2 regions of the Streptomyces sp. NPDC033216 genome follow, and region 2 is predicted to be linked to the other one. Evidence: riboswitches for the same ligand, from Rfam matches in the RefSeq annotation. Region 2 holds a riboswitch; the other holds the start of a gene.
What was found. Region 2 has a riboswitch for glycine ahead of gcvP (aminomethyl-transferring glycine dehydrogenase). Riboswitches for the same ligand answer to the same signal wherever they lie in the genome.
Positions count from the first base shown of each region.

Region 1: it holds a riboswitch for glycine, as region 2 does, so the genes downstream of both, gcvT (glycine cleavage system aminomethyltransferase GcvT) here and gcvP (aminomethyl-transferring glycine dehydrogenase) in region 2, are expected to answer to the same signal.

Region 1 covers NZ_JBVIQK010000028.1:27,635-42,325, forward strand. The annotation lists gene gcvH (glycine cleavage system protein GcvH) at 1-200, opposite strand, end outside; gene gcvT (glycine cleavage system aminomethyltransferase GcvT) at 332-1,450, opposite strand; glycine riboswitch at 1,525-1,641, opposite strand; glycine riboswitch at 1,642-1,741, opposite strand; gene ACZ5Y0_RS32355 (AAA family ATPase) at 1,918-2,604, shown strand; gene ACZ5Y0_RS32360 (enhanced serine sensitivity protein SseB) at 2,804-3,598, shown strand; gene ACZ5Y0_RS32365 (enhanced serine sensitivity protein SseB C-terminal domain-containing protein) at 3,852-4,652, shown strand; gene ACZ5Y0_RS32370 (ABC transporter permease) at 4,969-5,976, shown strand; gene ACZ5Y0_RS32375 (ABC transporter substrate-binding protein) at 6,045-7,844, shown strand; gene ACZ5Y0_RS32380 (ABC transporter permease) at 7,955-8,953, shown strand; gene ACZ5Y0_RS32385 (ABC transporter ATP-binding protein) at 8,950-10,047, shown strand; gene ACZ5Y0_RS32390 (ABC transporter ATP-binding protein) at 10,044-11,615, shown strand; gene ACZ5Y0_RS32395 (trimeric intracellular cation channel family protein) at 11,680-12,336, shown strand; gene ACZ5Y0_RS32400 (alpha/beta hydrolase) at 12,245-13,474, opposite strand; gene ACZ5Y0_RS32405 (thioesterase family protein) at 13,619-14,476, shown strand.
Region 2 covers NZ_JBVIQK010000010.1:245,726-260,416, reverse strand. The annotation lists gene ftsR (transcriptional regulator FtsR) at 1-276, shown strand, start outside; gene ACZ5Y0_RS20765 (bifunctional nuclease family protein) at 356-829, shown strand; gene ACZ5Y0_RS20760 (MerR family transcriptional regulator) at 1,069-1,752, shown strand; gene ACZ5Y0_RS20755 (DNA polymerase IV) at 1,822-3,243, shown strand; gene ACZ5Y0_RS20750 (PRC-barrel domain-containing protein) at 3,725-4,096, opposite strand; glycine riboswitch at 4,214-4,309, shown strand; gene gcvP (aminomethyl-transferring glycine dehydrogenase) at 4,493-7,378, shown strand; gene ACZ5Y0_RS20740 (ABC transporter ATP-binding protein) at 7,450-8,541, opposite strand; gene modB (molybdate ABC transporter permease subunit) at 8,538-9,371, opposite strand; gene modA (molybdate ABC transporter substrate-binding protein) at 9,368-10,189, opposite strand; gene ACZ5Y0_RS20725 (TOBE domain-containing protein) at 10,360-10,755, opposite strand; gene ACZ5Y0_RS20720 (extracellular solute-binding protein) at 11,478-12,770, shown strand; gene ACZ5Y0_RS20715 (carbohydrate ABC transporter permease) at 12,777-13,775, shown strand; gene ACZ5Y0_RS20710 (carbohydrate ABC transporter permease) at 13,838-14,602, shown strand; gene ACZ5Y0_RS20705 (endo-1,4-beta-xylanase) at 14,659-14,691, shown strand, end outside.

The DNA.
Region 1 (14,691 bases), on a different contig from region 2:
CTGACCGACTTGGTCGACTCCAGCTCGCCGCAGGACTCGCCCGCGGTCACCGTGGCACCGACCTCGGGGAGCTGGACGAAGACCACGTCGCCGAGCGCGTTCGCCGCGTGCTCCGTGATGCCGACCGTCGAGACGCCGTCCTCGGCGCCCGAAAGCCACTCGTGCTCCTTGCTGTAGCGCAGCTGCTGGGGGTTGCTCATGGCCTGAATTCTCCTGTACGCGGGGGAGTGCTGATGAATGGGGGACGGCTGGGAACGCGCGTGAACAGCGGAAATGTGCGCAGGGTCACGCGCGAGGGGCCTGCCCGGCTTTTTCGGCCGAACGTCAGTCTCTACTTCTCACGCTTGTAGAACGGCAGCGCCACGACCTCGTACGGTTCGTGGCTGCCCCGGATGTCCACGCCGACACCCGGCGTGCCCGGAGCCGCGTGGGCGGCGTCGACGTACGCCATCGCGATCGGCTTGCCCAGCGTGGGGGAGGGGGCGCCGGAGGTGACCTCGCCGATCACCTCGCCGCCCGCGACCACGGCGTACCCGGCGCGCGGGACGCGGCGGCCCTCGGCGACCAGGCCGACGAGGACGCGCGGCGGGTCCGTCTCGGCGCGCTCGGCGGCCGCGGCGAGCGCCGCGCGGCCCACGAAGTCGCCGTCCTTGTCGAACTTCACGACCCGGCCGAGGCCGGCGTCGAAGGGGGTCAGCGCGGTCGACAGCTCATGCCCGTACAGCGGCATGCCCGCCTCCAGGCGGAGGGTGTCCCGGCAGGACAGGCCGCACGGGGTCAGGCCGACGCCCTGACCGGCCTTCGTCAGGGCCTGCCACAGCTCGACGGCGTGCTCCGGCTTCACGAACAGCTCGAACCCGTCCTCGCCGGTGTAGCCGGTGCGCGCGATGAGCGCGGGGACGCCGGCGACGGTGCCGGGCAGGCCGGCGTAGTACTTCAGACTGTCGAGGTCGGCGTCGGTCAGCGACTTCAGGATGCCGGGGGACTCGGGTCCCTGGACGGCGAGGAGCGCGTAGGCGTCGCGGTCGTCGCGCACCTCGGCGTCGAAGCCCTCGGCGCGCGCGGTCAGCGCGTCCAGGACGACCTGGGCGTTGGAGGCGTTGGCGACGACCATGAACTCGGTGTCGGCGAGCCGGTAGACGATGAGGTCGTCGAGGATGCCGCCGTCGGCGTCGCAGATCATGGTGTAGCGGGCACGGCCCACGCCCACGGCCGCGATGTTGCCGACCAGGGCGAAGTTCAGCAGCGCGCCCGCCTGCGGGCCGGTGACGGTGATCTCGCCCATGTGGGAGAGGTCGAAGAGGCCGGCCCGGGAGCGCACGGCGTTGTGCTCGTCGCGCTCGGAGCCGTAGCGCAGGGGCATGTCCCAGCCGGCGAAGTCGGTCATGGTGGCGCCGAGCGAACGATGCAGGGCATCGAGGGCGGTGTGGCGGAGCGGGGTACTGCTCATCGGGCGTTCGTCTCCCAGGGCGATGGGGTCCCTCCCGCGCGAGCGAAGCCGAGCGTGGGGGGAAGCGAGGTCGTTCCTCCCCATCTGTCATCGGAACCTGAGAGGTTCGCCATGACCGCCCGCGAACGGGGTCGATCATGGCTTGCACCTTGGGTGGAGCCACCGAGGGGTGACTCGCTTTTCAGATGTGCCTCGCCCGCGCGGTAACGGGGCCTGAGAGATTCAAGGGAGGGACTTGCTCCTTCGGCGCCCCAGCGACGCTGTCGGTGGGGACTCTCCCGCGCGGATTCAAACGGCCGGTATGCAGTTGGCGCGGCCATCATCGCACGCCGCGCCCGATCACGGCAGGCCGCATCTGTAACCGGCCTGTGGCGGTAAGCGCATGAAAACGCGAGAGGAAGCGCATTACCTTCTCTTTACGCTCGACGGGGAGAAGACTTGTCTGACCCCAGGGGAGGACGAAGACGGTGAACAGGACCACGGCACTCGCGACCGGTTCCGCACGCGCGACCGGCCCGGCGCTCGCACTGCCCGCGCAGCCACAGGCCCCACCCCAGGTGGCGTGCGGCGCACCGCCCGCCCCGGTTCTCCGCGACCTGCGTGACCGCGCCGGCCACAGCCCGCACGCTCTGACGTTCGGGCCCCGCGACCTGGTCGTGGTCACGGGACTGCCCGGCAGCGGCAAGTCGACGCTGATGAGGCGCGCCGTCACGGGCGTCCGCATCGACTCCCAGGACACCCGCGACCGCTGGGACGCCCGCATGCCGAGCGCCCTGCCGTACGCCCTGTACCGCCCCCTCGTCCGCCTCGCGCACTACGCGGGTCTGCGCCGCGCCCTGCGCACCGGCGAGGGCGTCGTCGTCCACGACTGCGGTACGCAGGCCTGGGTGCGGGCCTGGCTGGCCCGCGAGGCCCGCCGTCGCGGCGGGACCCTGCACCTGGTGCTGCTCGACGTCCCCGTCGACACCGCCCTGGAGGGCCAGCGCGAGCGCGGCCGCGGCGTCTCCCGGTACGCCTTCCGGCGCCACCGCGGGGCCGCCTCCCGCCTGCTGCGCGCGGCGCAGACGGGCCGTCTTCCCGCGGGCTGCGGCTCGACGGTCCTCCTGGACCGCGCCGCGGCCGACACCCTGCGCCGCATCGACTTCACCGGCTGAGCGCCCGACCGACCGCCTGACCGCCCGCCCGCCCGACCGCCTGACCGCCCCGCCCGCCCGACCGCCTGACCGCCTGACCGCCCGACCGCCTGACCGCCCGACCGCCCGCTCGCGCGCCCCGGCCGGTGGCCGAGGGCCCGTCCCCGTACCCGATAGCCTTCTGAGCCACACCCAGTGGTTCCCAGCAGGCGGTAGGCAGATGGATTTCCCCCCGGCGGACTTCCCCGCGGACTTCCCGGCACCGGCACACCCCCCTTCGCACGGCGGATGGCCAGGCAACGAGCTGGAGGAGGTGCTCTCCGCCTCCCTCGGCGTGCCGGGGGCCGGCGGACGCGTCGTGGAGGTGCTCGGCCGCAGCTTCGTGTGGGTGCCGCTGCCCGGCGGGGGCGGCCCGCACAGCGGCCCTCTCGACCTGCCCACCCTGGAGCTACAGGGGCAGGCGTACGTGCCGGTCTTCAGCTCCGAGGAACAGTTCCGGCAGGTCGTCGGCGCGCACATGGCGTACACCGTCGCCCCGGCCGTCGAGTTCGCCCGCGGACTGCCTCCGCAGGTCGGCATCCTCGTGAACCCGGACGGCACGGTCGGCATCCCACTGCCCCCGATGGCCGTCGCCGAGCTGTGCCGGACCGGCCGTACCCCGCTGGACGGCCCCGCGAGCGGAGGCCGCGTCCGCCTCCACGAGCCCGACTGGCAGGACGACCCGGTGGACTTCCTGTCCGCCGCCTCCGCCGAGTTCGAGGCGATCGGCGTGGTCCTCACCGCCCGCCGCTGCCTCGCCGCGATCGAGACGGCCGACCCCGTGATGTTCGTCGGCGTCGAACTCTCCCAGTGGGAGGGCGATCTGCGGGCGCTTCCCCTGGAGGCCCTCGGCAAGGCGCTCGGCCGAGCCCCGGCGCCCTGGCCGGTCAACCTCGTCCTCCTCGACGTGACGGAGGACCCGGTGGCCCGCTGGCTGAAGGAACGCGTCCGGCCCTTCTACTCCCGGATCCACTGAACGCACCCGCCACGGGGGCGGCCCCTGCCGGTGCGCGGCGGCGCCGCGAGGCCAGGCGGGCGATCCCTGACCGGCCCGCCCGTCCCCGCCGTCGACGCACGCGTGCGGCGGGCCGTCCCGACCCGGTCGCGGGCCGTCCCGATCCGGCCTCGCCGGCGACGGACAAGCCGGTCCCTCGGGGGCACCCGTTGTCGGCGAAGACACCTAAGCTGGTCTCCCGGAAGCGGGGCAACTTATCGAAGGGGCGGTACAGGTGAGCGCCAGCGGCATCGCGGCCGGGCAGGTCGAGCACATGCTGCGCCAGGTGACCCCCGGGCGCTACGACGCCTACGAGGCGCTCCTGCGCGCCCTCGCGACCCCGGGCACCGGCCAGGTGTGGATGCTGCTGTGGCACGGTCAGGCCGGCTCCCCCGACGCCCAGTACGGCACGATGGACGTCGAGGGACACGGCTACGCCCCCTGTGTCACCTCCGCCCAGGAACTGTCCGCGAGCGGCTGGAACCGGTCGTACGAGGTGGTCGACGGGCTGGACGTGGCCCGCACCCTCTACCCCGACCACTACGGCCTCTGGCTGAACCCGCACGCGCCCGGCGGCGGCGTCGGCATCCCCTGGCTCGACCTGCGCCGGATCGCCACCGGCCTGGACCGCCAGCCGGCCGGGCCGCTGCGGCTGTCCGAGCCGGCCATCGACATCCCGCACTTCTACGCCCTGCTCGCGCAGAACGCGCACCGCACCCCCGCCCTGCGCTCCCTGCGCCGTGCCTGGGTCCAGCCCGCTCTCGGCGCGCCCTACCTCGCCCTCGGGCTCGACGTGTACGACACCTCCCCGCAGGCCGTGGACGCGGTGCGGGCGATGATGCACCAGTCCGTCGGCGCCGTGCCGGACGGACTGCCGGTTTCCACGGTCACCATGAGTGACGACCACGACCCGGTCGTGCTGTGGATGCGCGCCCACGCCCGCCCCTTCTACGACCGTGAGGCCCACGCACCCGCCGCCCCGGCCGCGCAGTCCCCCGCGAGCGGCTACGGCTTCCCGCCGGCCGGCCGCTACTGAAGCGCCCCGCCGCTCATCTCCGTGAGGTGGGCACGGTGAATCTTCGCGCGTAGATCAGGGTGGTAAGTCCCTTTATGGGTGGCTCTATCGCGACTTGTGCGTGTCCGACCCCCGCTACCCATCGTCCGGATAACGGAATCCTCCTGAGAGCATCACGTTTACGCATCCTTTCCCCTTCAAGTCTGGCTACAGATCGCCAAAGCGTTGAAGACTCCCGCATCAGGGGTGCTTTCGCCCTTGTGTACGACGGACTGATCACGCCGCTACAGCGGCAAGTGTGGGCCGGTTACCGCCGGTTGAGAGGGGTCCCTGCCAGATGACGGCACCATTGCACGAGCCGACCGCGGAAGCGGCCCCGAGCCCGGCCGAGGAAGCGGCGGTGGCCACCGCCGACGCGAAGGCCGTACAGGGGCGTTCCCTGGGTCGGATCGCCTGGGAGCGCCTGAAGCGGGACAAGCTCGCCCTGACCGGCGGCATCGTGGTGCTCTTCCTCGTCGTGGTCGCGCTGCTGGCCCCGGTGATCACCTCGATCCTCGGCCAGGACCCGAACGAGTACCACGAGAACCTCATCGACCCGCTGTTCGGCACCCCCACGGGCTCCCTCGGCGGCATCAGCGGCGACCACCTGCTGGGCGTCGAGCCGGTCAACGGCCGCGACATCTTCGCCCGCATCCTCTACGGTGCCCGGATCTCCCTGCTGGTCGGCTTCCTGTCGGCCGTCGTCGCCGTGATCCTCGGCACCGTCCTCGGCATCCTGGCCGGCTTCTTCGGCGGCTGGGTCGACTCGGTCGTCAGCCGGGTCATGGACGGTCTGCTCGCCTTCCCCCAGCTGCTGTTCATCATCGCGCTGGTCTCCGTCATGCCGAGCGACCTGCTGGGCCTCACCGGCTCCAACGTGCGGGTCTTCGTGATGATCCTGGTCATCGGCTTCTTCGGCTGGCCCTACATCGGGCGCGTGGTGCGCGGTCAGACGCTCTCCCTGCGGGAGCGCGAGTACGTGGAGGCCGCCCGTTCGCTGGGCGCCGGACGGCTGTACATCCTGTTCAAGGAGCTGCTGCCCAACCTCGTGGCCCCGATCGTCGTCTACACCACGATGATGATCCCCACCAACATCCTCACCGAGGCGGCGCTCAGCTTCCTGGGCGTGGGCGTCAAGCCGCCCACGGCCTCGTGGGGGCAGATGCTGTCGAGCGCGATCGACTACTACGAGTCCGACCCCATGTACATGGTGGTCCCGGGCCTGGCGATCTTCATCACCGTTCTCGCCTTCAACCTCTTCGGCGACGGCGTCAGGGACGCGCTGGACCCGAAGGCCTCCCGCTGAACCGCCGTACCCCAACTGTCCCGTGGCACACACACGGGGTCTCTCATCAATCCGGAGGATCCGAGATCGTGACTACCCAACGCACCTCAGGGCGGCGGAAGCAGGCATTTGCCGCTGCTGCCGCGGTCGCCGCGCTGCTGACCACGGCGGCGTGCGGCGGCGGTTCGGACGACGGCGACAACGGTTCGAAGAACGGCGCCGCCGGCTTCGACGCCGCGAACAACAAGGTCGCCCAGGCGTCCGCCGCGAAGAAGGGCGGCACGCTGAAGTTCGGTGCCGCGCAGGACGCCGACTCGTGGGACACCACGCGCGGTTACTACGGCATGATGTGGAACTTCGCGCGCTACTACAGCCGTCAGCTGGTCACGAACAAGACGGAGCCGGGCGCGGCCGGTGCCGAGATCACTCCGGACCTGGCCACCGCGACCGCGAAGATCACGGACGACGGCAAGACCTACACGTACACCCTGCGTGACGGCGTCACGTGGGAGGACGGCAAGCCGATCACGTCCAAGGACGTGAAGTACGGCATCGAGCGCGTGTGGGCGCAGGACGTGCTGTCCGGCGGTCCGACGTACCTGAAGGACGTCCTCGACCCCAAGGGCGAGTACAAGGGTCCCTACAAGGACACCTCCGCCGACAAGCTCGGCCTGAAGGCCATCGAGACGCCGGACGACAAGACCATCGTCTTCAAGCTCCCCGTGGCCAACTCGGACTTCGAGGAGATGCTGGCCCTGGTCTCGGCCTCGCCGGTCCGCCAGGACAAGGACACCAAGGCCAAGTACGGCCTGAAGCCGTTCTCGTCGGGCCCGTACAAGTTCGCGTCCTACAGCCCGGGCAAGGACCTCAAGCTGGTCCGCAACACCAACTGGAAGCAGGCCTCGGACCCGGTCCGCAAGGCCTACCCGGACGAGATCACCATCAAGTTCTTCTCGGACGCCAACCAGCTCGACCAGCGTCTGCTGAGCGGTGACCTGGACCTGGACCTGAACCAGACCGGCATGTCGCCGCAGGGCCGCACCACCGCCCTGAAGCAGCACAAGGCCAACCTGGACAACCCGGTCTCCGGCTACGTCCGTTACGCGGTCTTCCCGCAGAGCGTCGCGCCGTTCAACAACATCGAGTGCCGCAAGGCCGTCATCCTCGGCGCCGACCACGTGTCGCTCCAGACCGCGCGTGGTGGCCCGATCGCCGGTGGCGACATCGGCACCAACATGCTGCCGCCGTCCGTCCCGGGCGCCGAGGGCCAGAAGTACGACCCGTACAAGCTCGCCGGTGACAACAAGAGCGGCAACGTGGCCGAGGCCAAGGCGGCCCTGAAGGCCTGCGGTCAGCCGAACGGCTTCAAGACCACCATCGCGGTCCGCAACAACAAGCCGGTCGAGGTGGCCACGGCCCAGTCCCTCCAGGCTTCGCTGAAGAAGATCGGCATCACCGCCGAGATCGACCAGTACGACGGCTCGCAGACCGCCGGCATCATCGGCAGCCCCTCGAACGTGAAGAAGAAGGGCTACGGCATCATCATCATGGGCTGGGGTCCGGACTTCCCCTCCGTCCAGGGCTTCGGTCTGCCGCTGTGGAACAGCAAGTACATCTCCGAGAGCGGTAACAACAACTACGCGCTCATCAAGGACAAGACCATCGACGGTCTGTTCGCCCAGTACGTCACCACCCTGGACGACGCCGGCAAGACCAAGATCGCCACGGAGATCAACCACAAGGTGATGGAGGGCGCGTACTACCTGCCCTTCGTCTTCGAGAAGTTCATCAACTGGCGCTCGGACAACCTGGCGAACGTCTACACCACCGACGGTTACAGCGGTCAGTACGACTTCGTGAACCTCGGTCTGAAGAACCCGAAGAAGTAGTCCCGGCACACCCGCCGAACGGCACGAAAGGCAGGTGAAGGCCGGCGCAGCGTGAGCGCGGGCCACCGGATGATCTCCGGTGGCCCGCGGTCCGCGGCGGGCCGAGAGCTGTGCTCGCTTACCTCATCAGGCGGTTGTTCGCCGCCGCAGTGATGCTTGTGGTCATCGTCATGGTGGTCTTCGGCATCTTCTTCCTCATCCCCAAGTGGGCCGGCGTCGACATCGCCTTGAGCTTCGTGGGCAAGCAGGCCGACCCGGCCGCGGTCGAGGGTGTGCGCGAGAAGCTGGGTCTGGGCGACCCGATCTACGCCCAGGTCTGGGAGTTCTTCAAGGGGATCTTCGTCGGACGCACCTACACGGGCGGCGGAGACTCCATCAACTGCGCCGCGCCGTGCTTCGGCTACTCCTTCCGCAGTGAGCAGGCCGTCTGGCCGGTGCTGACCGACCGCTTCCCGGTGACGCTGGCCCTCGCGCTCGGCGCCGCCGTGCTGTGGCTGATCCTCGGCGTCTCGGCGGGTGTGCTCTCCGCGCTCAAGCGGGGCAGCCTGTGGGACCGCGGCGCGATGGTGATCGCGCTGTCGGGCGTCTCCCTCCCCATCTACTTCACCGGCATGGTCGCTCTCTCGATCTTCGTGTACGGGCTGGACCTGTTCGACGGCCAGTTCGTCCCGCTGGAGGACAGCCTCTCCGGCTGGTTCGGCGGCATGATCCTGCCGTGGGTCACCCTGGCGTTCCTGTACGCGGCGATGTACGCGCGCATCACCAGGGCCACCATGATGGAGATCCTCGGTGAGGACTACATCCGCACCGCCCGCGCCAAGGGCCTCAACGAGCGGGTCGTCATCGGCAAGCACGCCATGCGCTCGACGATGACGCCGCTGCTGACCATGCTGGGCATGGACCTGGGCGCCCTCATCGGCGGTGCGATCCTGACCGAGACGGCGTTCAACCTGCCCGGCCTCGGCCAGGCGGTGCTCAACGCCATCAAGAACCAGGACCTGCCCGTCATCCTGGGTGTCACCCTGATCACTTCCCTCGCGGTGCTCGTCGCCAACCTCGTGGTGGACATCCTGTACGCCGTGATCGACCCCCGAGTGAGGCTCACATGACCGACCTCAGCAAGAGCGGAGCGGCCGTGGGCGAACCCACCGCCGTCTCGCCCGCGCCGAGCGCCTTCCTCGAAGTGCGCGACCTGAAAGTGCACTTCCCGACCGACGACGGTCTCGTCAAGTCCGTCGACGGGCTCAGCTTCCAGCTGGAGAAGGGCAAGACCCTCGGCATCGTGGGCGAGTCGGGCTCCGGCAAGTCGGTGACCTCGCTCGGCATCATGGGCCTGCACACCGCCGGCCAGTACGGCAAGCGCAAGGCCCAGATCTCCGGCGAGATCTGGCTGGACGGCACCGAGCTGCTGTCCGCCGACCCGGACCACGTACGCAAGCTGCGCGGCCGTCAGATGGCGATGATCTTCCAGGACCCGCTGTCGGCGCTGCACCCGTACTACACGATCGGTCAGCAGATCGTGGAGGCGTACCGTATCCACCACGACGTCGACAAGAAGACCGCCAAGCGTCGCGCGGTCGAGATGCTCGACCGGGTGGGCATCCCGCAGCCGGACAAGCGGGTGGACAACTACCCGCACGAGTTCTCCGGCGGTATGCGCCAGCGCGCGATGATCGCGATGTCGCTGGTGAACAACCCCGAGCTGCTCATCGCGGACGAGCCGACGACCGCCCTGGACGTGACCGTCCAGGCACAGATCCTCGACCTGATCCGCGATCTCCAGAAGGAGTTCGGCTCCGCGGTCATCGTCATCACCCACGACCTGGGTGTCGTCGCCGAACTGGCCGACGACCTCCTGGTGATGTACGGCGGCCGGTGCGTCGAGCGTGGTCCGGCGGAGAAGGTGTTCTACGAGCCCCGCCATCCCTACACCTGGGGTCTGCTCGGCTCGATGCCGCGCCTCGACCGCGACCAGCAGGAGCGCCTGATCCCGGTCAAGGGCTCCCCGCCCTCCCTGATCAACGTCCCGTCCGGATGCGCCTTCAACCCGCGCTGCCCGTACGCGGACCTCCCGAAGGACAACGTCACCCGCACGGTCCGCCCGGAGCTGGCCGAGGTCGGCAGCCGCCACTGGGCCGCCTGCCACCTGGGCAAGGAGCAGCGGGAGCGTATCTGGACCGAAGAGATTGCGCCGAAGCTGTGAGTGACGAGAAAGCGGTGAAGATTCCCGCGCAGACCGACGGCGAGCCGAGTGGCGGCGCCGCCACTCTCACCAAGGACGCCGCCCCCGGCGAGGTCCTGCTGAAGGTGACCGGGCTGCAGAAACACTTCCCGATCAAGAAGGGCCTGCTCCAGCGGCAGGTCGGCGCCGTGCACGCGGTGGACGGCCTCGACTTCGAGGTCCGCGCCGGCGAGACGCTCGGCGTGGTGGGCGAGTCCGGCTGCGGCAAGTCCACGATGGGCCGGCTGATCACCAGGCTGCTCGAACCGACGGGCGGCAAGGTCGAGTTCCAGGGCAAGGACATCACGCACCTCGGTGTCAGCGGGTTGCGTCCGCTGCGTCGCGACGTGCAGATGATCTTCCAGGACCCGTACTCGTCGCTGAACCCGCGGCACACCATCGGCACGATCATCGGCGCTCCCTTCAAGCTCCAGGGCGTGACGCCCGAGGGCGGCGTCAAGAAGGAAGTGCAGCGGCTGCTGTCGGTCGTCGGCCTCAACCCCGAGCACTACAACCGCTACCCGCACGAGTTCTCCGGCGGTCAGCGCCAGCGCATCGGCATCGCCCGCGCGCTCGCGCTGAACCCGAAGCTGGTCGTGGCGGACGAGCCGGTCTCGGCGCTGGACGTGTCGATCCAGGCCCAGGTCGTGAACCTGCTCGACGACCTCCAGCAGGAGCTGGGTCTGACGTATGTGATCATCGCGCACGACCTCTCGGTCGTCCGGCACGTCTCGGACCGGATCGCGGTGATGTACCTCGGCAAGATCGTCGAGCTGGCCGACCGCGACCTGCTCTACAAGACGCCGATGCACCCGTACACCAAGGCCCTGATGTCGGCGGTGCCGATTCCGGACCCGAGTCGTAAGAACGCCAAGAGCGAGCGCATCCTCCTCAAGGGTGACGTGCCCTCGCCGATCTCCCCGCCGAGCGGCTGCCGGTTCCACACCCGGTGCTGGAAGGCGACGGAGATCTGTAGGACGACCGAGCCGAAGCTCGTCGAACTGCGGCCGGGCCAGCAGGTCGCCTGCCACCACCCGGAGAACTTCGAGGACCAGGCTCCGCAGGACACCGTCCTGCTGACGGCCGCGAAGGAAGCGGCGGAGCTGGTGGCCGACGAGGTGCTCGCGGAGTCGGCCCAGACGTCGGCGGCGGTGGCGGCGGAGGTCGAGGCGGCGTCGGTGTCCCCGGCCACTTCGGCTCCCGAGGCTTCCGCGCCCTCCGCGGCCGAGTCTCCCGAGGCCGACGCGGACGCCTCGAAGACCCCCGAGGCGGACGCTGCCAAGGTGGAGGCTCCCGAGACGGTGGCTCCCAAGGTGGTGGCTCCCAAGGCGGTGGCTCCCGAGGCGGTGGCGCCCAAGGTGGAGGCTGCCAAGGTGGTGGCTCCCGAGACGGTGGCTCCCAAGGCGGACGCTCCCGAGACGGTGGCTCCCGAGGCGGTGGCTCCCAAGGTGGACGCCCCCGAGGCGGTGGCTCCCAAGGTGGAGGCTGCTAAGGCGGACGCCCCCGAGGTCGCCGCCTCCGAAGAGGAGCCTCCTGCCAAGGAGAAGTAAGCGGTAAACGAGCCCCTGCCTTGCAATGTAAGGCAGGGGCTCTGTGCTGGGTGAGAATAGTGGGGTGCTCCACCAACTTTTCAGCCCGTCCGTCCAGCACACGCTCGACCTGATCGGCATCTTCGTCTTCGCGATCTCTGGCGCGCTGCTGGCCGTGCGGAAGAACTTCGACGTCTTCGGCATCGCCGTCCTCGCCGAGGTGACCGCGCTGGGCGGCGGTATCTTCCGGGACGTGATCATCGGGGCGGTGCCGCCCGCGGCCTTCACCGACCTGGGCTACTTCCTCACCCCGCTGCTCGCCGCCCTCCTCGTCTTCTTCCTGCACCCGCACGTGGAGCGCATTCAGTCCGGCGTGAACGTCTTCGACGCGGCGGGCCTCGGCCTGTTCTGCGTCTCGGGCACCGTGAAGGCGTACGACCACGGCCTGGGGCTCACCGCCTCCGCGGCCCTGGGGCTGGCCACCGCCGTCGGCGGCGGTGTACTGCGCGACGTCCTCGCGAACGAGGTGCCCTCACTGCTGCGCTGGGACCGCGACCTCTACGCGGTCCCGGCGATCGTCGGCGCCACGATGGTGGCGGTCTGCCTCCGCTACGAGGTCCTCACCCCGCTGGCCAGTGGGCTGGCGGCGCTCACGGCGTTCGTCCTGCGGCTGCTCGCGATGCGGTTCCACTGGCGAGCTCCGCGTGCGTGGAACCGTCGCTCGACGGTGCGGGAGGAGTAGCGCCACCGGCCACGCCCCGCAGGTCGAGCTGTGTGGTCAGCCAGCGGAAGGCGGGTACCACCTGCGGCCGCCACAGCGCCATGTTGTGACCGCCGGCGCTCTTCGGGACGTGGACGACGTGGACGACCGTCGGTGCCTTCGCAGCCCCCTGGAGGGCGAGGCCCGCCTCGTAGCCGTCGTGCGGCTGGCCGGAGACGTACAGCGAGACGGCGGGCGGGGTGGCGGCTGCCCGCAGCAGCAGGTAGGGGTTGTTCGCCCGGCGCAGGGCGGGGTTCCGCGCGGGGAGGGAGTCGCGCTCGCCGATCGGGTCGTTGTAGCCGGAGAGGCTCACCGCCGCCCGGTAGCGGTCCGGATGGGCGACGGCCAGTTTGGCCGCGCAGTGCGCCCCGGCCGAGTAGCCGGCGACCGCCCAGCCCTGTGGGGACGGCTCGGCACGGAAGTTGTCCTTCACCATCTTCGGCACGTCGAGGCTCAGCCAGGAATCGGCGTTGACCCTGCCGGGCACGTTGGCGCAGCCGGTGTCCACGCCGGGCAGGAGCGTGGTGCGCGGCGCGACCAGGATGAACGGCGCCACCCTGCCGTCGCGCATCAGCGGCAGCAACTGCTCGTGAACACCCAGCGCCCCGAACCACGCCTTCGGTGACCCCGGATATCCCGGCAGCAGTTCCACGACGGGGAACCTGCGGTGCCGGTAGGCGGGGTCGTCGTACTGCGGGGGCAGCCACACGTAGACCTCGGCGTTCACACCGGAGACGCGGCCCTTCAGTTCCGTGACGCGCACCCCGCCGGCCGCGTGCATGCCGGGCCCGTCGGCGCGGGTGAGCGTCTGCCGGACCGGGGGCAGCCGCTCCAGGGCGATACCGCCGGTGCCGTCGGCGCCGAGGTCGGCGGCCTGCTGCACATGGTTGCCGGTGCCCAGCAGGTCGGCCCAGTCGTCGTAGAGGTTGTTGTCGTTGTTGACCAGCACGAAGACCAGCGCGACGGCCGTCCCCTGGGCGAACATCAGCATCAGCATCCGGGCCGCGGCACGCAGCACCCGGGGTCCGCGCAGGCGCGACCACAGCGACAGCGGCAGGGCGACGGCGACGACGGACAGCGCGATCAGGGTGTAGAGGAACGGGGTCCCGGTCAGGCTCATGTCTGTGGAGAGGGGAAACGCGGGCCCGAGGTTTACGGACGAGTGCGGACACTTACCGGGAAATTGCCCGCCCTTCACCTGAACGCGATGGGGAGACCACCAGAAAAGCTACCGCTTAGTAATTGCCTGTTGTACCGTTCACGCATGCCTGACGTAGCCATCGTCCCCGCCACCCTCGGTGACAGTGAGTTCGACCGAGACACCGCCGTGCGCCTCCGCGAGCCCGGCGTGTACGACACCGACCTCTCGGCCGGCTGGACCGTCTTCGGTGCCGTCAACGGCGGCTACCTGCTCGCCGTGCTGGGCCGCGCGCTCGCCGACGCCCTCCCGCACGGCGACCCGGTCACCGTCACGGCGCACTATCTGAGCGCCTCGCGCCCCGGCCCGGCGGTCGTGCGCGCCGAGACCGTCCGCGCCGGCCGTACCCTCTCCACCGGCCAGGCCTCGCTCTTCCAGTACGACGGCGAGGGCCGCGAAGTCGAACGGATCCGCGTCCTCGCCTCCTACGGCGACCTCGACGCCCTTCCCGACGACGTCCGCACCTCCGCCAGGCCGCCCGCCTTCCCGCCGATCGGCCAGTGCCTCGGCCCCGAGGACGGGCCCGTCCCGGCCCCTGACGCCGACCAGCAGCCCATCGCCGAGCGGCTGATGCTCAAGCTCGACCCGGCGACCGTCGGATGGGCGCTCGGACAGCCTTCCGGCAAGGGTGAGATGCGGGCCTGGTTCGGACTCGCCGACGGCCGGGACGCCGACCCGCTCTCCCTGCTGCTCGCGGTGGACGCCCTGCCGCCCACCGCCTTCGACCTCGGCATCGCCGGCTGGGTACCGACGATCGAGCTGACCGTCCACGTCCGCTGCCGCCCGGCACCCGGCCCCGTGCGCGTCTCCCTCACCACCCGCAACCTCGCGGGCGGTTTCCTGGAGGAGGACGGCGAGGTGTGGGACAGCGAGGACCGGCTGGTGGCCCAGTCGCGGCAACTGGCGCGCGTGCGCCTCGCGTGATGGCGCTCCGGGTCGACCACCGGCTCTCCCTGGGTGTCTTGAGCCGCCCGTTCGCCTGATCGACAGGCGGCGGACAGAGAGATCCCGAGCAACACCCGGGCACCATCGGTCGAGTGGCGGTCTCGGACCTTCCTCGTCCTTTCCGGAGCTGTCTCTCATGAGGTGTGCGCCGACGACGCCGGTACGTCTCCCCCCCGCGGCCGCCCTGCCGGCGC
Region 2 (14,691 bases):
CTGGAGGACGGGGTCTACGACGCGGAGGCGGTCACGGTGGCCGTGCTCGTCTCCGAGCTGGGGCGGTTCGGGATCGAACCCCGGCACCTGCGGGCGATGAAGGCGGCGGCCGACCGTGAGGCGGGGCTGGTGGACCAGGTGGTCGCACCGCTCAGGCGGCACCGCAATCCACAGACCAGGGCGCATGCCGAGGCCCGGACGAAGGAGCTGGCGGAGCTCACGGTCAGGTTGCACGCGGCGCTGGTGCAGGCCGCGCTCGGGGTGCGCCTGCCCTGAGGGGTTCCGGTCGCCCGGATCGGTCACCCGTTCCAGGCCCGACTACCCAAAGGTCCCGAGCACGGCCTAGGGTTGCTGTGTGAACGAGCTCGATGTCGTAGGTGTCCGGGTCGAGATGCCCTCCAACCAACCGATCGTGCTGCTGCGTGAAGTGGGAGGCGATCGTTACCTCCCCATCTGGATCGGGCCCGGGGAGGCGACGGCGATCGCCTTCGCCCAGCAGGGCATGGCTCCGGCGCGGCCGCTGACCCACGACCTTTTCAAGGACGTGCTGGAAGCCGTCGGCCAGGAGCTCAGCGAGGTGCGCATCACGGACCTGCGTGAAGGTGTCTTCTACGCCGAGTTGGTCTTCGCGAGCGGGGTCGAGGTGAGCGCGCGGCCTTCCGACGCCATAGCGCTGGCCCTGCGCACCGGAACGCCGATCTACGGCAGCGACACGGTGCTGGACGACGCGGGGATCGCCATCCCGGACGAGCAGGAGGACGAGGTGGAGAAGTTCCGTGAGTTCCTGGACCAGATCTCGCCCGAGGACTTCGGCAGCAGTAACCAGTAGCCGTCGGAAGCCGGGTCGGTCCGGCGGGCCCACCGGCCCTCCGGTCGCGGCAATTGCCGGCGGCGCGTGAGAGCGTCCTGCGGCTTCCGCTCAGGGCATTCGGCTAGCCTTTCCCCGCGATGGAGCGCGGGAAACCACTCCTAGGGTGATTATCACTCGGCGTGCCGAGTGTGGCGATCGTTGACGCACCCCTGGTGACTGCCTACCGTCGAGAAGGCAGGTCAAGGACGGAGGTCGGCGTGAGAAGCAGCGGCGACGGTACGGTTGGGGGTGCCCCCGGACTCGGTGTCGGGGGGAGCGGTCCGTACCCTCCCCCGAGCTCTCGGCTCCGCGCGAGCGGGGGGTATCCCCAGCACGGAGGCGCGGCCGATCACACACCGCAGCGACCGGCGGTCGTGCCGAGCAGCGGAGGGGCGACGTCCATGGCGTCCGAGGAGATCGGTTACCGGGGGCCGACGGCCTGTGCGGCCGCCGGCATCACCTATCGGCAACTGGACTACTGGGCGCGCACGGGGTTGGTCGAGCCGAGTGTGCGGCCGGCCCACGGGTCCGGTACCCAGCGCCTGTACAGCTTCCGGGACGTGGTGGTCCTCAAGATCGTCAAGCGTTTCCTGGACACGGGGGTCTCCCTCCAGAACATCCGCACCGCCGTCCAGCACCTGCGCGAGCGTGGTTTCAGCGACCTCGAGCGGATGACGCTGATGAGTGACGGCGCCACGGTCTACGAGTGCACCTCGCCGGACGAGGTCCACGCGCTGCTCCAGGGCGGCCAGGGCATCTTCGGGATCGCCGTCGGCGTGGTGTGGCGGGACGTCGAGAGCGCACTGTCGCAGCTGCACGGAGAGCGCGTGGACACCGGTGAGACACTCGTCGGGCCCAACCCGGCGGACGAGCTGGCCCGTCGGCGAAACCGGGCGGTCTGACGGCTTCGGCAGGGCCGCGCGGACGGCTGCGCGACGTCATTGTCAGTGGCGTGGTGCAGCATCGGAGATGTGAGAAACGCGCCCACCATCCTGCACCTCGACATGGATGCCTTCTTCGCGCAGGCGGAACAGGCGTCCAAGCCGAGCCTGCGCGGGAAAGCCGTGGTCGTGGGCGGGCTCGGCCCGCGCGGGGTGGTGGCGACCGCCTCGTACGAGGCACGGGTCTTCGGGGTGCACTCGGCGATGCCGATGGCCCAGGCACGCCGGCTCGCCCCGAACGCCGCGTACCTGGTACCGCGGGGCGCGTTCTACCGCCAGATCAGTGACCAGGTCATGGCGTTGCTGCGGGCACTGTCCCCGCTGGTGGAGCCGCTCAGCCTCGACGAGGCGTTCGTGGATCTGGAGGCCGGGGAGGCGGCCTGGGACAGCGAGTCGGCGCGGCTGGCCGGGGTGCGGCTGCGCGCCGACATACGGGCGGTCACCGGGCTCACCGGGTCGGTGGGGCTGGCCGCCTCGAAGATGCTCGCCAAGATCGCCTCCGAGCAGGCCAAACCGGACGGTCTGGTGGTGATCGAGCCGGGCACCGAACGGGCCCTGCTCGCGTCGATGTCGGTGCGGACGCTGCCGGGGGTCGGTCCGGCGACCGGCGACCACCTGAGGCGGGCCGGGATCGCCACGGTCGGGGAGATGGCCGAGGCGGGGGAGGACGAGCTGGTACGGCTGCTGGGCAAGGCGCACGGGCACGCGCTGTACGCCATGGCGCTGGCCCGCGACGACCGGCCCGTGGTCGCCGAACGGGGAACCAAGTCGGTGTCGGTGGAGGACACCTACGACGTGGACATCCACGACCGGGTGCGGGTGGAGCTGGAGGTGCGGCGGCTGGCCGACCGGTGTGTGCGGCGGCTGCGGGGAGCGGGGCTGTCGGGGCGGACCATCGTGCTGAAGGTGCGGCGGTACGACTTCTCCACGCTCACCCGGTCCGAGACCCTGCGGGGGCCCACGGACGACCCGGTGGTGGTGCGGGAGGCGGCGGCGCGGCTGCTGGACGCGGTGGACACGACGGGCGGTGTACGCCTCCTCGGCGTGGGCGTCAGCGGGCTGGCCGACTACACGCAGGAGGACCTCTTCGCGCAGGCGGCCGAGGTACGGGCGGCCGGGATGCGGGCGGACGGGCCCGAGGACGAATTGCCGCAGGAGCCCGCCGTGGCGGAGGCCGTGCCCGCGGAGCACCGGTGGCGGCCGGGGCTCGACGTGCGCCACTGCGAGCTGGGCCACGGGTGGGTGCAGGGCAGCGGGCTGGGGAGGGTCACCGTGCGGTTCGAGACACCCGACTCGGAGGTGGGCCGGGTGCGGACCTTCCGGGTCGACGATCCCGATCTGGAGCCTGCGGATCCGCTGCCGCTGGTCCGGCGAAGACCGGACGAGCAACAGGTCCCGGGCGGGGCCGGCGAAGTGCCCGTGGTGCGGTCACCGCAGGGGAGTGGCCGGTGACGGGACCGAGTGGAGTGCTGTCCGGTGGCGGACGAGAACGGACGGGTCCGGCCGGGTCTCGGCGGTGCGGCGTGACGAGGTGCGGGCGGGCGTGCGAACGGGTCACCGGGTGGGCTGCGGGACACGAGGACGTCGGCGGGGCGCCGCTCGTCGGATCCGGGGCGCGGGGGCGGGGGCACCGGGACGGGCGGACTCGGACATCGATCTCGTCGCGCTGACGACCGAGCCCGGCCGGTATGCCGACGACGACGCCCGGGTGCGTGACTCGCCCCGGGCGGCCTGATCCGCAATCACGGGCCGGGGGCCGCCACCGCATGGCGGCACTTCGCCGTCTCCGGGCTGGAGGTCGAGGTCGGATCGGTCCCGTCGACGGGCGCACCGATCCCGTCGGTTCCCGCATGCGACGCGTCACCGGCGGGCCCGGCCCCTCCATGACCCGAGGGCTCCTGGCGGCGCTGGGTCACGGGTGCGTCCGCTCCGGTCAGGTCTCCTCCTTGCCCGCCAGTCTGCCGAAGTCGCGGTCCGGGAGCGGCGGAGGGGCGCCCACGTCGAGGCCGTAGTGGTGGTAGAGCTGGAGTTCCTGGTCGGGGGAGAGGTGTCGGCCCACGCCGAAGTCAGGGGCGTCCCTGATCAGGGCGCGGTCGAAGGGGACGTGGAGGGTGCCCTCGATCAGTTCGCTGGGCTCCAGGGGGACGAAGGCGTCCCTGCTGAACAGGCCGGTCCGTATGGCCGCCCATTCCGGCACGCCGGTCGCGTCGTCGAGGTAGACCTCGTCGATGACGCCGATCTTGGTGCCGTTGCGGTCGAACGCCTTGCGGCCGATCAGGTTGCGCGGATCGATGTCGGTCTGCACGAGACCCCTCCACTTGGTCACACACTCATCCGTAAGCACTACGAAAGAGCACATCGGGGGCGGCGGCCACTCGAAAGGAGGCCTCGTTGACCTCGCTGGTAGTCTGGCAACGGCTGCTGACCCCGTGCGGGAGAGTCCTCCGGAGATCGCCGGAGGCGCCGAAGGAGCAAATCCTCCCCGGAATCTCTCAGGCTCACGTACCGCACGGACGAGGTCACTCTGGAAAGCAGGGCGGGTGCCGACGGCGTCGACGGCTTCCGCTCTCACCGACGGTGAAAGCCGGGTGCCCTCGGGCGGCCGGTGAAGCTCTCAGGTTGAGATGACAGAGGGGGAGGCCGTCCGGGTACCCGCCAGTGGTGCCCCTCGAAGGTCGTGTCTGACCAGGAGGCCTCCGCAATGACCGCCCATCGCATTCCGCTCTCCGACCTCGAACAGGGAATCCCCTTCGAGCAGCGCCACATCGGGCCCGACCAGGAGGCGCGGGCCAAGATGCTCGCGCAGGTCGGCTACGGCTCGCTCGACGAGCTGACCGCCGCCGCGGTCCCCGATGTGATCAAGAACGCCGACGCGCTGGACCTGCCGGGCGCACGGACCGAGGCCGAGGTGCTGGCCGAGCTGCGGTCGCTGGCCGCCCGCAACCAGGTCCTGGACTCGATGATCGGGCTCGGCTACTACGGCACCTTCACCCCGCCGGTCATCCTGCGCAACGTCATGGAGAACCCGGCCTGGTACACGGCCTACACGCCGTACCAGCCGGAGATCTCGCAGGGCCGGCTCGAGGCGCTGCTGAACTTCCAGACCATGGTCGCCGATCTGACCGGGCTGCCGACCTCCGGCGCATCGCTGCTCGACGAGGGCACGGCGGCGGCCGAGGCGATGGCTCTGTCCCGGCGCATGGGGAAGAACAAGAAGGGCCTCTTCCTGATCGACGCGGACGCGCTGCCGCAGACCGTCGCCGTGATCGAGACCCGTGCCGAGCCGACCGGCGTCGAGGTCGTCGTCGCCGACCTCAGCGACGGCATCCCGGCCGACATCGCCGCGCGCGAGATCAACGGCGTACTGATCCAGTACCCGGGCGCCTCCGGAGCCGTACGGGACCTGAAGCCGGTCATCGAGCAGGCGCACGAGCTGGGGGCGCTCGTCACCGTTGCCGCCGATCTGCTCGCGCTGACGCTGCTGACCTCACCCGGTGAGCTGGGCGCGGACATCGCGATCGGTACGACGCAGCGGTTCGGTGTGCCGATGGGCTTCGGCGGGCCGCACGCCGGTTACCTGGCCGTCCAGGAGAAGTTCGCGCGCAGCCTGCCCGGCAGGCTCGTGGGCGTGTCCGTCGACGCCGACGGCAACAGGGCGTACCGGCTGGCGTTGCAGACCCGTGAGCAGCACATCCGCCGGGAGAAGGCGACCAGCAACATCTGTACGGCGCAGGTGCTGCTCGCCGTCATGGCCGGCATGTATGCCGTCTACCACGGGCCCGAGGGGCTCCGGGCGATCGCGCGGCGGACCCACCGCTACGCCTCGATCCTGGCCGCCGGGCTCACCGCCGCCGGCGTCGAGGTCGTGCACGGCTCCTACTTCGACACCCTGACCGTGCGGGTGCCCGCGAAGGCCGCCGAGGCCGTCGCCGCCGCGCGGGACAACGGCGTCAACGTGCACCTCGTCGACGCCGACCACGTGTCGATCGCCTGCGACGAGACCACCGGGCGGGCCCAGATCGCCGCCGTCTGGCGGGCCTTCGGGGCCGAGGGCGACATCGAGGCCCTCGACGCGGCCACGCAGGACACCCTCCCCGCCGACCTGCTGCGCGGCGACGAGATCCTCACCCACCCCGTCTTCCACCAGCACCGCTCCGAGACCGCGATGCTGCGCTACCTGCGCAGGCTGGCAGACCGCGACTACGCGCTCGACCGGGGCATGATCCCGCTGGGTTCGTGCACCATGAAGCTCAACGCCACCACCGAGATGGAGCCGGTCACCTGGCCCGAGTTCGGTCAGCTGCACCCCTTCGCGCCCGCCGAGCAGGCGCGGGGCTACCTCACGCTCATCCATGAGCTGGAGGAGCGGCTCGCCGAGGTCACCGGCTACGACAAGGTGTCCCTTCAGCCGAACGCCGGGTCGCAGGGCGAGTTCGCCGGACTGCTCGCCGTACGCGGATACCACCGGGCCAACGGCGACGAGCAGCGGACCGTGTGCCTGATCCCGTCCTCCGCGCACGGCACCAACGCCGCCAGTGCCGTGATGGCCGGGATGAAGGTCGTCGTCGTGAAGACCGCCGACGACGGTGAGATCGACGTCGAGGACCTGCGGGCGAAGATCGAGAAGCACCGGGACGAGCTGGCCGTGCTGATGATCACCTACCCGTCGACGCACGGGGTGTTCGAGGAGCACGTCGCCGACATCTGCGCGCAGGTGCACGAGGCGGGCGGCCAGGTGTACGTCGACGGCGCCAACCTCAACGCGCTTGTCGGGCTCGCCAAGCCCGGGCATTTCGGCGGCGACGTCTCGCACCTGAACCTGCACAAGACGTTCTGCATCCCGCACGGCGGCGGCGGTCCGGGCGTGGGCCCGGTGGCCGTACGGTCGCACCTGGCGCCGTATCTGCCGAACCACCCGCTCCAGCCGGAGGCCGGGCCCGCGACGGGTGTGGGGCCGATCTCGGCCGCGCCGTGGGGTTCCGCGGGGATCCTGCCGATCTCGTGGGCCTATGTGCGGCTCATGGGCGGCGAGGGGCTGAAGCGGGCCACGCAGGTGGCCGTGCTGTCCGCCAACTACGTCGCCAAGCGACTCGAGCCGCACTACCCGGTGCTCTACACGGGTCCCGGCGGGCTGGTCGCGCACGAGTGCATCATCGATCTGCGTCCGCTGACGAAGGCGACCGGTGTCAGCGTGGACGACGTGGCCAAGCGGCTCATCGACTACGGCTTCCACGCGCCGACGATGTCGTTCCCGGTGGCCGGGACGCTGATGATCGAGCCGACCGAGTCGGAGGACCTGGCCGAGCTGGACCGGTTCTGCGAGGCGATGATCGCCATCCGCGGCGAGATCGAGAAGGTCGGGGCCGGTGAGTGGCCCGCCGAGGACAACCCGCTGCGGGGCGCTCCGCACACGGCCGCCGCGCTGGGCGGCGGGTGGGACCACGCCTACACGCGCGAGGAGGCCGTCTTCCCGGCCGGCGTGTCCGCCGCCGACAAGTACTGGCCGCCGGTGCGCCGCATCGACCAGGCCTTCGGCGACCGGAACCTGGTCTGCTCCTGCCCGCCGCTGGACGCGTACCAGGACTGATCCGCCGGTTGTTACGTCATGAGGCCCGCGTCCCGGTCGGGGCGGGGGCCTCACGGCGTGTCGTGGGCGGCTCAGGCGGGGTAGGCGTGCGTCTGGGCCGCCTTGACCGTGGCCCACACCGTGGCGCCGGGACGCAGGTCGAGTTCCGCGGCGGCGACCGTGGTGAGATCGGCGGCCAGCGGGAGTTCGCCGGTGAGGTCGGCGCGGATCTGGTCGCCGTGGGTCTCCAGGCCGGCGACCGCGCAGCGCCACAGGTTGCGGGCGCTGGAGCCGGTGGGACGGTCGCGGTGGAGGGTGACGGCGCTCGGCGGGAACGCGACGAACACGGGCCCGGACAGGACCTCCGTGGTGGTCACCGCGGGGCCGGCGTCGAGGCGGACCGTGTGGCCGTCGGAGCGGCCGCGGTAGAGGTTCAGGCCGACGAGCTGCGCGATGTAGTCGGTACGTGGATGGCGGGCGATGTCGGAGGGGGCGCCCTCCTGCACGACCGTGCCGTGCTCGACGACGACCAGGCGGTCCGCGAGGACCATGGCGTCGAGCGGGTCGTGCGTGACGAGTACGGCGACCGCCTCGAACTCGGCCAGGTGGCGCCGGAGTTGGGCGCGCACCTCCAGGCGGGTGCGGGCGTCCAGGGCGGCGAGGGGTTCGTCGAGCAGGAGCAGCCGGGGGTGGGTGGCCAGGGCGCGGGCCAGGGCGACCCGCTGGGCCTGGCCACCGGAGAGCGAACGTGGTCTGGCGCCGGCGTGCTCGGCGAGGCCCATCCGCTCCAGCCACCCGGCGGCCAGGGAACGTGCCTCGGCCTTGCTCGCGCCGTGGCAGCGCGGTCCGAACGCCACGTTGTCCAGGGCGCTGAGATGCGGGAACAGCAGGTAGTCCTGGAAGACCACCCCGACCGGGCGGGACTCCGGCGGCGTACGCTCCAACGGGTTGCCGTCCAGGTGGAGCCGGCCGCCGGTGAGCGGCACCAGGCCGGCGAGGGCGCGCAGGGCCGTCGTCTTGCCGGCGCCGTTCGGGCCCAGCAGGGCGACGACGTCGCCGGGAGCGGCGCTCAGGGCGATGTCGAGGCGGAAGGCGCCCCGGTCGACGACGAGGTGGGCGTCGAGGCCGTCGGCCGTGCCGGGGGTGCGGCCGGGGGCGTCCGTCGCGCGGTCGGGGGTGTTCATGAGGCGGTCATCCAGCGGTCGCGCAGGCCCGCCAGCACGGCGATGGAGACGGCCAGCAGCACCAGGCTGAGCGCGATGGCGGCCTCGGGGTCGTTCTGTAGGGCGAGATAGACGGCGAGCGGCATCGTCTGGGTACGGCCGGGGAAGTTCCCCGCGAAGGTGATCGTCGCGCCGAACTCGCCCAGCGCTCGTGCCCAGGCCAGCACGGCGCCCGCCGCGATGCCCGGCGCGATGAGGGGCAGCGTGACCCGGCGGAACGCGGTGAGGCGGGAGGCGCCCAGGGTGGTGGCCGCCTCCTCGTAACGGCGGTCGGCGGCGCGCAGTGTGCCTTCGACACTGATGACGAGGAACGGCATCGCCACGAAGGTCTCCGCGAGGACGACGCCGGCCGTGGTGAACGGCAGGGTGACTCCGAACCAGGCGTCCAGCCACCGTCCGACCACGCCGTTGCGGCCGAGGGCGAGCAGCAGGGCCACCCCGCCCACGACCGGCGGCAGGACCAGCGGGAGCGTCACCAGCGCCCGCACGAGCCCCCGGCCGGGGAATTCGGTGCGGGCCAGCAGCCAGGCCAGGGGCACGCCGACGACCAGGCTCACGGCGGTCGCCGACGTGGCGCAGACCAGGGACAGTCGCAGGGCCTGCCATACCTGCGGGCTGGCCAGCTGCTCGGGGAGGCTCTGCCAGGGTGCCCGGATCAGCAGGGCGACGAGGGGCAACAGCAGGAAGGCCAGGCCCAGCAGGGCGGGCAGCAGGAGGGCAGTGGGGACGCCGGTGCGGATCCGGCCGGGACGCCGGTCGCCCTCGCGGGTGTCGGAGGCGGGGGGCGTCACGGCTTCAGGAACCCGGCCTCGGTCAGCGCCCTCTGGCCCTCGGCGGAGCGCACGAGGGTGACGAAGGCCTTGGCGGCCTCGGCGTTCCCGGCGTCCTTGAGCGCCACGATGGGGTACTCGTTGACGGCGTCGGCCGACTCGGGGAAGTCCACGCCCTCCACCTTGTCACCCGCCGCGCGCACATCGCTCCTGTACACCACCGCGGCGTCGGCCTCCTTGAGCTCCACCTTCGTCAGGGCGCTCTTGACGTCCTGCTCGTAGGAGACGGGGGTGAGCGTCAGCCCGCTCGCGTCGAGGGCCTTCTGGGCCGCGGTGCCGCACGGAACGGTCTTGTCGCACAGGACGACCTTGAGGCCGGACTTGGTGAGGTCCTCGAGGGAGGCGACGTGGTGGGGGTTGCCCGGCAGGGTGGCGATCTCCAGCTGGTTGCGGGCGAAGGCGACCGGGGCGGAGGCGTCGGCCCCGGCCTCCGTCACGATCGCCATCGTCCTGCTGCTGGCGGCGGCGAACACGTCGGCGGGGGCGCCGCTGGTGATGCTCGCGGCGAGGGCGTCGCTGCCGCCGAAGTTGAGGACGACCTTCGTGCCGGGGTGGGTCTTCTCGAACTTCCTGCCCAGGGCCGTGAAGCTCTCCTGGAGGGAGGCCGCCGCGAAGACGGTCACCGTGCCGGACAGCTGCGCCGGACCTGACGCGGGGGACCCGGCCCCGGACGAGGTGCCGTCGGAGGAGGAGCAGGCGCTCAGCACCAGCAGCGCGGCGACCAGCGCGCCCGTGGCGCGGGGTGTGCGGCGGCCCAGGCGAACTGATCGGGTCGTCACGGTGCGCTCCTCGCTGTCGTCGCGGCCCCGGACGGGCCCCTGCCGCGATGATACTGCCGCAGGTGCGAGGCACAGGTCAGCTGTGGCCACGCATACGCGGGAAGGATCGGGCCTGGAGGTCCGCAGGTGCGACAGGCGTTCGGTGCTCGGCCGGCGGTGTCCGGCTAGTCTCAGGCGCGGTCGATGTGGACGTTGGTCGACTTCACGCGGGCCGTGGCCTCCATGCCGACCTCCAGGCCGAGTTCCTCGACGGCCTCGCGGGTCAGCAGGGAGACGAGGCGGTGGGGGCCCGCCTGGATGTCGACCTGGGCGGCGACGTCGCCCAGTTTGATCGCGGTGACGATGCCGGGGAACGCGTTGCGGGCCGAGGTGTAGGAGGCGCCGCCCTCCTCGCCACCGGATCCGGCGAGTTCGACCGAGAACGCGGCGAGGTCCCCGCCGTCGATGAGGCGTCGTCCGGTGTCGTCGCGGTGCGTCGGCACCCGGCCCGCGTCCGCCCAGCGGCGTGCGGTGTCGGGGCTCACGCCGAGCAGGCGCGCGGCCTGGCCGATGGTGTAGGACTGCATGCCGGCCACGATAGGGGGCAGGTCGGGGTGGGGGAGGAGCGGGCCTGCGCGTACGGCCGTACGGCGGTCGTTCGTGTCGTAGGGATCGCAGGTCGGCGCGGAGGGACGCCCCCGCCGGCCCGCGTGACGCGGGAGCGGCGGGTGCGGTCCGGTTCCGCCACGCTCTCACGGGTGGCCGGGGCGCGCTCTCTCTGGCCGAACAGGGCCGTCGCCGTCGTCCGGGGGTTCGCCGGCGCCCGTATCCACGGACTGCCCGAGTTCTGGGCGGCCGGTGCGGGGTCTCGTAGGGGGTGTCGGGCGACACGGCCTGCCGTCGCCCGTGTCGAGAAGCCGGGGAAGGACGACCCCCGAGGGCCGAACCCCTCAATCTGCCGCGCGGGTCGCGCGTCAACCTCCTCGCACTCGACGTCGCGTCGAGGCACCGATCGCCGGCGGGCAACGAGTCCCTCCGGCTCGCCGTGGGGCCGACGCGCGGTCTTGTCCCTCCCGGGACGGCCCTCTACAGTCCGCTCCGTAAAGTTCGCCGATCAGGGCGAATGTTTCGGCCTGTTCGATCTGTCGGACCTCTCACAGTGATGCGGGAAGTTCTCTGCGCCCCAGGGGTTGCCACCCGTCCGAGGCTATCCCTAGGGTGCGGCAGCAGCGAAGCTTTCTGGATTGCGACCGAAACTTTCGATCTCGCGGGTGGCCCTGGGGTCGCCCAGTACCCCAAGGAGCACATGATGGGCGACTCGGGACTCTCCCGACGAGGCTTCCTGGCGGCCTCCGCCGCGGCCGGTCTTGGCATGACGGCACTGAGCGCCTGCGGCGGCGACTCGGACGGAGGGTCGTCGGGGACGACCACCATCGAGTGGTGGAACATCTCCACCACCCAGCCGACCAAGGACGTCTGGGCCGCGCTCGCCAAGCAGTTCGAGGCCCAGAACCCCAAGGTGAGGATCAAGATCGTCCAGCTCGAGAACGACGCCTACAAGTCGAAGATGACCGCGCTGACCGCCTCCGGGAAGCTGCCCGACATCTTCCACACCTGGGGTGGGGGCGTACTGAAGCAGCAGGTCGACGCCGGACTCGTCGAGGACCTCACCGACCGCACCGAGGACTGGGCGGACGCCCTGCTGCCCGTCGCCAAGGAGCCGTACCTGCTGGGCGACAAGGCCTACGGCATCCCGTTCGACGTCGGCATGATCGGCTTCTGGTACAACAAGGCCCTCTTCGAGCGGGCCGGCGTCAGCGCGCCGCCCACCACCTGGAGCGGATTCCTCGACGCCGTGAGGAAGTTGAAGTCCGCCGGCATCACCCCGCTCGCCCTGGCCGGCAAGGAGAAGTGGCCCGGCATGTACTACTGGGCCTACCTCGCCATGCGCACCGCCGGGATCGACGCCCTCCAGAAGGCCGACGAGGACAAGGACTTCACCGGGGACGGCTTGGTCCAGGCGGGGCAACACCTCCAGGACCTGGTGGACCTCCAGCCGTTCCAGAAGGGCTTTCTCGGCGCCGCCTACTCCAGCCCCACCGGGCAGGCCGCCACCGTCGGCAACGGCAAGGCCGCGATGGAACTCATGGGCCAGTGGGCGCCGGTGGTGGAGGCCGACGCCGGCAAGGGACTCGGCGCCGACCTCGGGTTCTTCCCGTTCCCCGAGGTCGAGGGCGGGCAGGGCAAGCTCACCGAGGTGTTCGGCGGAGGCGGCGGGCACGCCCTGCGCGCCGACGCCCCGCAGGAGGCCGTCGACTTCCTCAAGTTCTTCGCCTCCGCCACCACCGACAGCGAACTGGTCAAGAAGACCGGTGTGCTGCCCGTGGTGCCCGCCGCCGAGAGCGCGCTGACCGACCCCAACCTCAAGGCCGTACAAGCCCAGTTGAAGGCCGCCACCGGCTTCCAGCTCTACCTCGACCAGGCGTACGCACCGGCCCTCGGCCAGGAGATCAACGACAGCGTCGCCGCTCTGATAGCCGGCTCCAAGTCACCCACGCAGGTCGCCCAGTCGATCACCAAGGTCGCGAAGGAAGAGCAGTAGCCGGCGATGACCTCGACCTACCTCCCGGACAAGCGCAGCGGCCCGGACGTCGGTTCGCCGCCCCCGGCCGCCGAAGCCGCCCGCGGGCGGGCCCGGCGGCGCGCACGCCACTGGCTCACCGCCGTCGTCTTCCAGGTGCCCGCCCTGGTGCTGTTCGGCGTGCTGGTGCTGCTGCCGATGCTGTTCGCGCTGTACGCCTCGTTCTTCCGCTGGGGTGGCTTCGGCATGCCCGAGGACTACATCGGCGGCGACAACTTCACCCGCCTCCTCGACGACCCGGTCTTCCTCGGCGACCTGTGGCGCTGTCTGCTCCTGGTCGTGCTCTCGCTCGTGATCCAATTGCCGTTCGCGCTCGCCCTGGCGGTCGCGCTCAACCAGCGCATCCGCGGGCGGGCCGTCTACCGGACGCTGTTCTTCGCGCCGTACATCCTCTCCGAGGCGATCACCGGCGTGCTGTTCGCCATGATCTTCGCGCCCGACCAGGGCCTCGCCGACCACGTGCTCGGGGCGGTCGGTCTGGACGGCCTGGGCGGGGAGTGGTTCGCCGACCCGTCCACCGTCATGGCCACCCTGTTCCTCGTCATGACGTGGAAGTACTTCGGCTTCCACATGATGCTCTACCTGGCCGGACTCCAGTCCATCCCGGCCGAGTTGACCGAGGCCGCACTCATCGACGGCGCCGGGTCCTGGCAGCGCTTCCGCCACGTCACCCTGCCGCTGCTCGCACCGACCCTGCGGATCAGCGTCTTCCTGTCCGTCATCGGCTCGGTCCAGCTGTTCGACCTGGTGTGGGTCACCACCGCGGGCGGCCCCGACCACCACTCCGAGACGATGGCCGTGACCATGTTCCAGTACGGCTTCAAGCGCTACCAGGTCGGCTACGCCAGCGCGATCAGCGTGGCCATGTTCGCCATCAGCCTCGTCTTCGCCCTCGCCTACCAGCGGTTCGTGCTCCGCCGCGATCTCGAGGGGGCCACCACCACCATGAGAGGAGGCGGCTCGTGAGCGCCCGCAGGACAGGCCGTACTTTTCCGTTGCACATCGTCCTCGTCGCCGCCGGCACGGCGATGGCGGTCCCCCTCGTCTACGCCGTCCTGTCCGGCTTCAAATCGACCGACGAACTGTCCCGCAACCCCATCGGCCTGCCCGACTCGTGGGTGACCTCCAACTACACCGACATCCTCGGCTCAGGCGCGTTCTGGCAACTGGTCGGCAGCAGCACCCTGATCGCGGTCGGTACCACCGTGGTCGTGGTCGCGGTGTCCGCGCTCGCCGCCTTCTCCTTCGCCCGGTTCACCTTCCGCGGCCGCGAGGCGCTGTTCACCCTGTTCACGATGGGGCTGATGTTCCCGTTCGCGGTGGCGGCCCTGCCGCTGTTCCTGCTGTTGCGCCAGCTCGGCCTGCTGGACAACCCACTCGGGGTGATCCTGCCGCAGGCCGCCTTCGGACTGCCGATGACCATCGTCATCCTGCGGGGCTTCTTCCGGGAGATACCCGCGGAGCTGGAGGAGGCGGCCACTCTCGACGGCTGCGGCCCCCTCGGCTTCTTCTGGCGCATCCTGCTGCCGATGGCCCGTCCCGCCCTCGGAACGGTCTCCGTGCTGGCGGTGGTGGGCAGTTGGAACAACTTCTTCCTGCCGCTGCTGGTGTTCACCGACTCCACCTGGTGGACGATCCCCATCGGCGTGCAGCAGTTCCAGGGCCAGTACTCGGCGGAGTACGCCCGCGTCTTCGCGTATCTCGTCCTCGCCATGGTCCCCGCCCTGGCCTTCTACTCCGTCGCCGAGCGCCAGCTCGTCGGCGGACTCACCGCCGGCGCCACGAAGGGGTGACGAGCGCGCCCGAGACGTACGGCCCGACGACACCACCGATCGTGAGGAGTCGCACCATGCCCCGCACCCCCCGCACCCGCCTCGGACTC